DNA from 2 places in the Kitasatospora sp. NPDC030952 genome. Region 1 is predicted to be linked to the other one. Evidence: predicted binding sites of a transcription regulator. Region 1 holds the regulator's gene; the other holds the start of a gene.

What was found. The regulator HrcA, encoded in region 1, represses chaperone genes, less so after heat shock. The targets are predictions, from matches to a motif close to TTNGCACTCNGNNNNNCNGAGTGCNAA.
Region 2: groL (chaperonin GroEL) is a predicted target of HrcA. The motif match lies at 1,793-1,819, and genes of this name have one in related genera.

What each region holds. Positions count from the first base shown of each region.
Region 1 is NZ_JBVIFM010000005.1:282,826-286,236, reverse strand. It holds gene htpX (zinc metalloprotease HtpX) at 27-947, opposite strand; gene hrcA (heat-inducible transcriptional repressor HrcA) at 1,214-2,248, shown strand; gene dnaJ (molecular chaperone DnaJ) at 2,324-3,411, shown strand, end outside.
Region 2 is NZ_JBVIFM010000009.1:7,924-11,334, forward strand. It holds gene thrC (threonine synthase) at 1-590, shown strand, start outside; gene ACZ47G_RS17440 (MoaD/ThiS family protein) at 618-896, shown strand; gene ACZ47G_RS17445 (cold-shock protein) at 1,448-1,651, shown strand; gene groL (chaperonin GroEL) at 1,976-3,411, shown strand, end outside.

The sequences.
Region 1 (3,411 bases):
GGCGGTCCTTCCGGGTCGGAACGGGGTCAGCGGCCGAGCTGCTCGGAGATCCTCGCCAGCTGGGCCAGTCGCTTCTCCAGCGTCGGGTGGGTGGAGAACAGCTGGGAGGCGGTCTCCCTGGCGCTCAGCGCGGGGGCGAAGTAGAAGGCGTTGTAGGGCTGCGACTTGCGCAGGTCCTCGGTGGGGATGGCCGCGATCTGCCCGGTGACCTTGGTGAGGGCCGAGGCCAGCGCGCTGGGCCGGCCGGTGAGCTGGGCGGCGGCCCGGTCGGCGGCCAGTTCGCGGTAGCGGGACAGCAGCCGGGTGAGCAGGAAGCTGATCGCGTAGACGACGATCGACACCAGCGGGATGATCAGCGCCGCGATGGCCGCGTTCTGGTCGTTGCTGTTGCGGTTGCCGCCCATGAACCCGCCGTACATGGCGATCCGGGTCATCGCGCCGGCGAGCACGCCGAGGAAGCCGGCGATGGTCATCACCGCGACGTCCCGGTGGGCGACGTGCGAGAGCTCGTGGGCGAGGACGCCCTCCAGCTCCTCGGGTTCGAGCCGGCGCAGCAGGCCGGTGGTGACGCACACCACGGCGTTCTGCGGGTTGCGGCCGGTGGCGAAGGCGTTCGGCATGTCGTTGTCGGCGACCGCCACGCGGGGCTTGGGCATGTCGGCCAGGGCGCAGAGCCGGTCGATGGTGCCGTGCAGCTGGGGGTACTGCTCCTCGGTCACCTGGTGGGCGCCCATGGCCCGCTCGGTGATCTTGTCGCTGAACCAGAACTGGGCCACGAACAGCCCGCCGGAGATCAGCACGATCAGCGGCCAGGCCCCGCGCAGCAGCGCGATCAGCAGGCCCGTGAAACCGACGTACAGCAGCCCGATCACGAACATCGTCGCGACCATGCGGCCGGTCAGGCCGCGGTCGGGCGCGAAACGGGTGTGCTGGCCCGAGCTCGACATTGCTTGCTCCTCCGTTCGCCGTCGCTTTCGATGCTGCCACCCGGACGGCCCCGGAGCACCACCCGCGCACGCGGAGTGTCGCGCGGCCGTCCGGAACTGCGGGCAGGATCACCCCGGCCGGGCCGTTCCTGCGGTAGGACCCGGGCCGTACACTGGCAGGTACGGTTTTGGCACTCGGGTGTGCAGAGTGCCAGGGTCGGGGCCCTTCTCGGAGCGGCTCGCAGCATCACAGACCGACAACGTGCGAAGACGGAGGTGCGTGCCCCATGGCCGGTGAGGTCCGCCAGCTGGACGACCGCAAGCTCGCCGTGCTGCGCGCGATCGTCCAGGACTACGTCGGGACGGAGGAGCCGGTCGGCTCCAAGGCCCTGGTGGAACGGCACAACCTCGGGGTGTCCCCGGCCACGGTGCGCAACGACATGGCGGCGCTGGAGGAGGAGGGGTACATCCACCAGCCGCACACCAGCGCCGGGCGGATCCCCACCGACAAGGGCTACCGGCTGTTCGTCGACAAGCTCGCCGAGATCAAGCCGATGAGCTCCCCGGAGCGCCGGGCGATCCGGCACTTCCTGGACGGCGCCGTCGACCTGGACGACGTGGTCACCCGCACGGTGCGGCTGCTCGCGCAGCTGACCCGGCAGGTCGCGGTGGTGCAGTACCCCTCGCTCACCCGCTCCACCGTCCGGCACATCGAACTGGTGGCGCTGGCCCCGGCCAAGGTGATGCTGGTGCTGATCACCAACACCGGCCGGGTCGAGCAGCGGATGGTCGACTGCCCGGGCACGGTCGGCGAGACGGTCCTGGCGGACCTGCGCGCGCGGATCAACGCGCGGGCGGCCGGCCAGCGGCTGCCGGACGTCCCCGGGCTGCTGGAGGAACTCCCGGCGGCCTTCGAACAGGTCGACCGGCCGACCGTCAGCACCGTCCTGGCGACGCTGTTCGAGGCGCTCGCCGAACAGAACGAGGAGCGGATCATGCTGGCCGGCACGGCCAACCTGACCCGCTTCGGACACGACTTCCCGCTCACCATCCAGCCGGTGCTGGAGGCCCTGGAGGAGCAGGTCGTCCTGCTCCGCCTCCTGGGTGAGACCACGGACGCCGCGATGACGGTCCGGATCGGGCGGGAGAACGCGTACGAGGGGCTGAATTCCACCTCGGTCGTCTCGGTCGGCTACGGTTCGGGCGACGAGAGCGTGGCCAAACTGGGTGTGATCGGTCCGACCCGGATGGACTACCCGGGCACAATGGGGGCGGTGCGAGCGGTGGCACGGTACGTGGGTCAGATCCTGGCCGAGTCGTAGCAAGCAGCCGCCGTCGGAAAACCCGGCGGCGGTGTCCCAGTCGCACTTCTACAGGCGGAACAAGCGGAGCATTTGGTGGCCACGGACTACTACGCGGTACTCGGCGTCCGACGGGATGCGGGGCAGGACGAGATCAAGAAGGCGTTCCGGCGCCTCGCACGCGAACTGCACCCGGACGTCAACCCGGACCCGAAGACGCAGGAGCGGTTCAAGGAGATCAACGCCGCCTACGAGGTGCTCTCCGACCCGCAGAAGCGCCAGGTCTACGACCTCGGCGGCGACCCGCTGTCGCCCGGCGGCGGTGGCGCGGGCGGTTTCGGCGCCGGCGCGGCGGGCTTCGGCTTCTCCGACATCATGGACGCCTTCTTCGGCGCCGCGGCCGGCCAGCGCGGCCCGCGCTCGCGCACCCGCCGCGGCCAGGACGCCATGATCCGGCTGGAGATCACCCTGGAGGAGGCCGCCTTCGGCACCACCAAGGAACTCCAGGTCGACACCGCCGTCACCTGCACCACCTGCAGCGGCGAGGGCGCGGCCCCCGGCACCTCCGCGCAGACCTGCGACATGTGCCGCGGCAAGGGCGAGGTCTCCCAGGTGACCCGCTCCTTCCTGGGGCAGGTCATGACCTCCCGCCCGTGCCCGCAGTGCCAGGGCTTCGGCACCGTCGTGCCGACCCCGTGCCCCGAGTGCGCCGGCGACGGCCGGGTGCGGGCCCGCCGCACCCTGACGGTCAAGATCCCGGCCGGTGTGGACAACGGCACCCGGATCCAGCTGGCCGGCGAGGGCGAGGTCGGCCCCGGCGGCGGCCCGGCCGGCGACCTGTACGTCGAGATCGCCGAGACCACCCACACGGTCTTCCAGCGGCGCGGGGACGACCTGCACTGCACCGTCACCATCCCGATGACGGCCGCCGCGCTCGGCACCCAGGTGCCGCTGCAGACCCTGGACGGGCTGGAGGAGGTCGACATCCGGCCCGGCACCCAGTCCGGCCAGTCGATCCCGCTGCACGGGCGGGGCATCACCCACCTGCGCGGCGGCGGCCGGGGCGACCTGATAGTGCACGTCGAGGTGCAGACGCCCGGCAAGCTCGACGCCGAGCAGGAGGAGCTGCTGCGCCGGCTCGCCGTGCTGCGCGGCGAGGAGCGGCCGTCCGGCCAGTTCGCGCC
Region 2 (3,411 bases), on a different contig from region 1:
AGACGCTGGCGTACGAGATCTGCGAGCAGCTCGGCTGGCGGCTGCCGGAGCAGATCGTCATCCCGATCGCCTCGGGCTCCCAGCTGACGAAGATCGACAAGGGGCTGCAGGAGCTGATCAAGCTGGGCCTGGTCGAGGACCGGCCGTACCGGATCTTCGGCGCCCAGGCGGAGGGCTGCTCGCCGGTGTCGGCGGCCTTCAAGGCCGGGCGGGACGTGATCAAGCCGGTGAAGCCGGACACCATCGCCAAGTCGCTGGCGATCGGCAACCCGGCGGACGGCCCGTACGTGCTGGACATCGCCCGCCGCACCGGCGGTGCGGTCGAGGACGTCACGGACGCGGAGGTGGTGGCGGCGATCCGGCTGCTGGCCCGCACCGAGGGGATCTTCGCCGAGACCGCGGGCGGGGTGACCGTCGGCGTGCTGAAGAAGCTGGTCGAGACCGGTCAGCTGGATCCGGCCAAGGAGACCGTCGCGATCAACACCGGCGACGGCCTGAAGACGCTGGACGCCGTCTCCGAGGCCGGGATGACCGCCGTGATCCGCCCGACCCTGGACGCCTTCCGCGCCGCCGGCCTCGCGTCCGCCTGAACCGCCCCCCACCCCGCAAGGAGAGTCATGAGCGCCAACGTCCGCATCCCCACCATCCTGCGCACCTACACCGGCGGCGCGGCCGAGGTCACCGCCGAGGGGGCCACCCTGGCCGAGGTCATCGCCGACCTGGAGCGCAACCACGCCGGCATCTCGGCCCGGATCCTGGACGACACCGGCAAGCTGCGCCGTTTCGTCAACGTGTACGTGAACGACGACGACGTGCGCTTCGCCGAGGGCCTGGCGACCGAGATCAAGGACGGTGCCGGCGTCTCGATCATTCCGGCGGTGGCCGGCGGCTGCTGAGCCGCCCCGCCCTTTTCCGCGCCGCCCGCACGTACGGAATTCGATTCCCCGTATGTGCGGGCGGTCGCGCGTATTTCGGCGGGAATATTCCGGGTCGAGTCGGAGTAGAGTGTGGCTCTGCTGGGAACAGGGCTCCGCTCCCGGCGGACGGGGTGCGTCGCCGGAGGTCGTCCGGCCGCTGAGACCGGCCTGGGTGCCGGGTCGGGAAACATGTCAGGCAGATGTCAGAATTCCTGCAGGCATTTGAGTAATTCGTCCGCTATGTCCGGCGTGCAATGCCGATTTCCTCCCGGTTTGTTCGCTCTTGTCTCTTGGCAGGGCTACGGAATTCCCGGTGGTTGACCCTGTTGCAGAGGGCGTCGGTCCGGATACATTCAGCGGCGGTCGACGTAATCACCCGCTCACGGAAGCCGTCCGGCGCCCCCGTGCGGAGGGTTGCGGCGTGCACGGCTGCGCTCAGGGGGGGTTCCCCGGGCCGGCCTTCAAAACCAGACCCGGGCCCGCTACCTGCGGGCCCGTGAAGGGCCAGCACAGCACAAGGGGAGTTCGGAATGGCTCAGGGCACCGTCAAGTGGTTCAACGCGGAGAAGGGCTACGGCTTCATCGCGGTCGACGGTGGTGCGGACGTCTTCGTCCACTACAGCGCGATCCAGATGGACGGCTACCGCACCCTCGAGGAGGGCCAGCGGGTCGAGTTCGAGATCTCCCAGGGACAGAAGGGCCCGCAGGCGGACATGGTCCGCGCGGCGGTCTGACCCCTTCCGACTCCAGGAGCTCGGCACGGCCCACTACTGGTGGACCTCCTGCTTCTCGACGGGCCCGTACGACACACGTCGTACGGGCCCGTTCGCGTACCCGCGCCGGCCCGGACGACGGCTCGCGGGTTGTGGATTGGGCTTGCACTCGACCACCCGGAGTGCTAATCATTGGCGTTAGCACTCACAGTGTGAGAGTGACAGCGGACCGGGTCGGTGAGGCCCCCGGGGGCGGTAGGGGAATGGACCTCCGCACACCAGGGCCGTCCGTCGCGGGCACCCCTTGGTCCGAGCAGTCGACCGTGTCCCGGAGGACCACTTCTGATGGCCAAGATCATCGCCTTTGATGAGGAAGCTCGCCGCGGCCTTGAGCGTGGCATGAACCAGCTCGCCGACGCGGTGAAGGTCACGCTCGGCCCCAAGGGTCGCAACGTCGTGCTGGAGAAGAAGTGGGGCGCCCCCACGATCACCAACGACGGTGTCTCCATCGCCAAGGAGATCGAGCTCGAGGACCCCTACGAGAAGATCGGCGCGGAGCTCGTCAAGGAGGTCGCCAAGAAGACCGACGACGTCGCGGGTGACGGCACCACCACCGCCACCGTGCTCGCCCAGGCCCTGGTTCGCGAGGGTCTGCGCAACGTCGCCGCCGGCGCCAACCCGATGGCCCTGAAGCGCGGCATCGAGAAGGCCGTCGCGGCCGTCTCGGACCAGCTGCTGGCCCAGGCCACCGACGTGGAGACCAAGGAGCAGATCGCCTCCACCGCCTCCATCTCCGCCGCCGACACCCAGATCGGCGAGCTCATCGCCGAGGCGATGGACAAGGTCGGCAAGGAAGGCGTCATCACCGTCGAGGAGAGCAACACCTTCGGTCTGGAGCTCGAGCTCACCGAGGGCATGCGCTTCGACAAGGGCTACATCTCCGCCTACTTCGCCACCGACCTGGAGCGGATGGAGGCGACCTTCGAGGACCCGTACATCCTCATCGCCAACTCCAAGATCGGCGGCATCAAGGACCTGCTCCCGCTGCTGGAGAAGGTCATGCAGAGCGGCAAGCCGCTCGTCATCATCGCCGAGGACGTCGAGGGCGAGGCCCTGTCGACCCTGATCGTCAACAAGATCAAGGGCGTCTTCAAGTCCGTCGCCGTCAAGGCCCCGGGCTTCGGCGACCGCCGCAAGGCCATGCTCGGCGACATCGCCGTCCTCACCGGCGGCACCGTGATCTCCGAGGAGGTCGGCCTCAAGCTGGAGAACGCCGGTCTGGACCTCCTGGGTGGCGCCCGCAAGGTCGTCATCACCAAGGACGAGACCACGATCGTCGACGGTGCCGGTGACAGCGAGCAGGTCGCGGGCCGCGTGAACCAGATCCGCGCCGAGATCGAGAACAGCGACTCGGACTACGACCGCGAGAAGCTCCAGGAGCGCCTCGCCAAGCTGGCCGGCGGCGTGGCCGTCATCAAGGCCGGCGCGGCCACCGAGGTGGAGCTCAAGGAGCGCAAGCACCGCATCGAGGACGCCGTCCGCAACGCCAAGGCCGCCGTCGAGGAGGGCATCGTCGCCGGTGGTGGCGTCGCCCTGCTGCAGGCCGGTGTCGCGTTCGACAAGCTGGAGCTGGAGGGCGACGAGGCCACCGGTGCCAACATCGTCAAGGTCGCGCTGGAGGCCCCGATCAAGCAGATCGCGACCAACGCCGGCCTGGAGGGTGGCGTCGTGGTGGAGAAGGTGCGCAACCTCCCCGCCGGTCACGGCCTGAACGCCGCCAC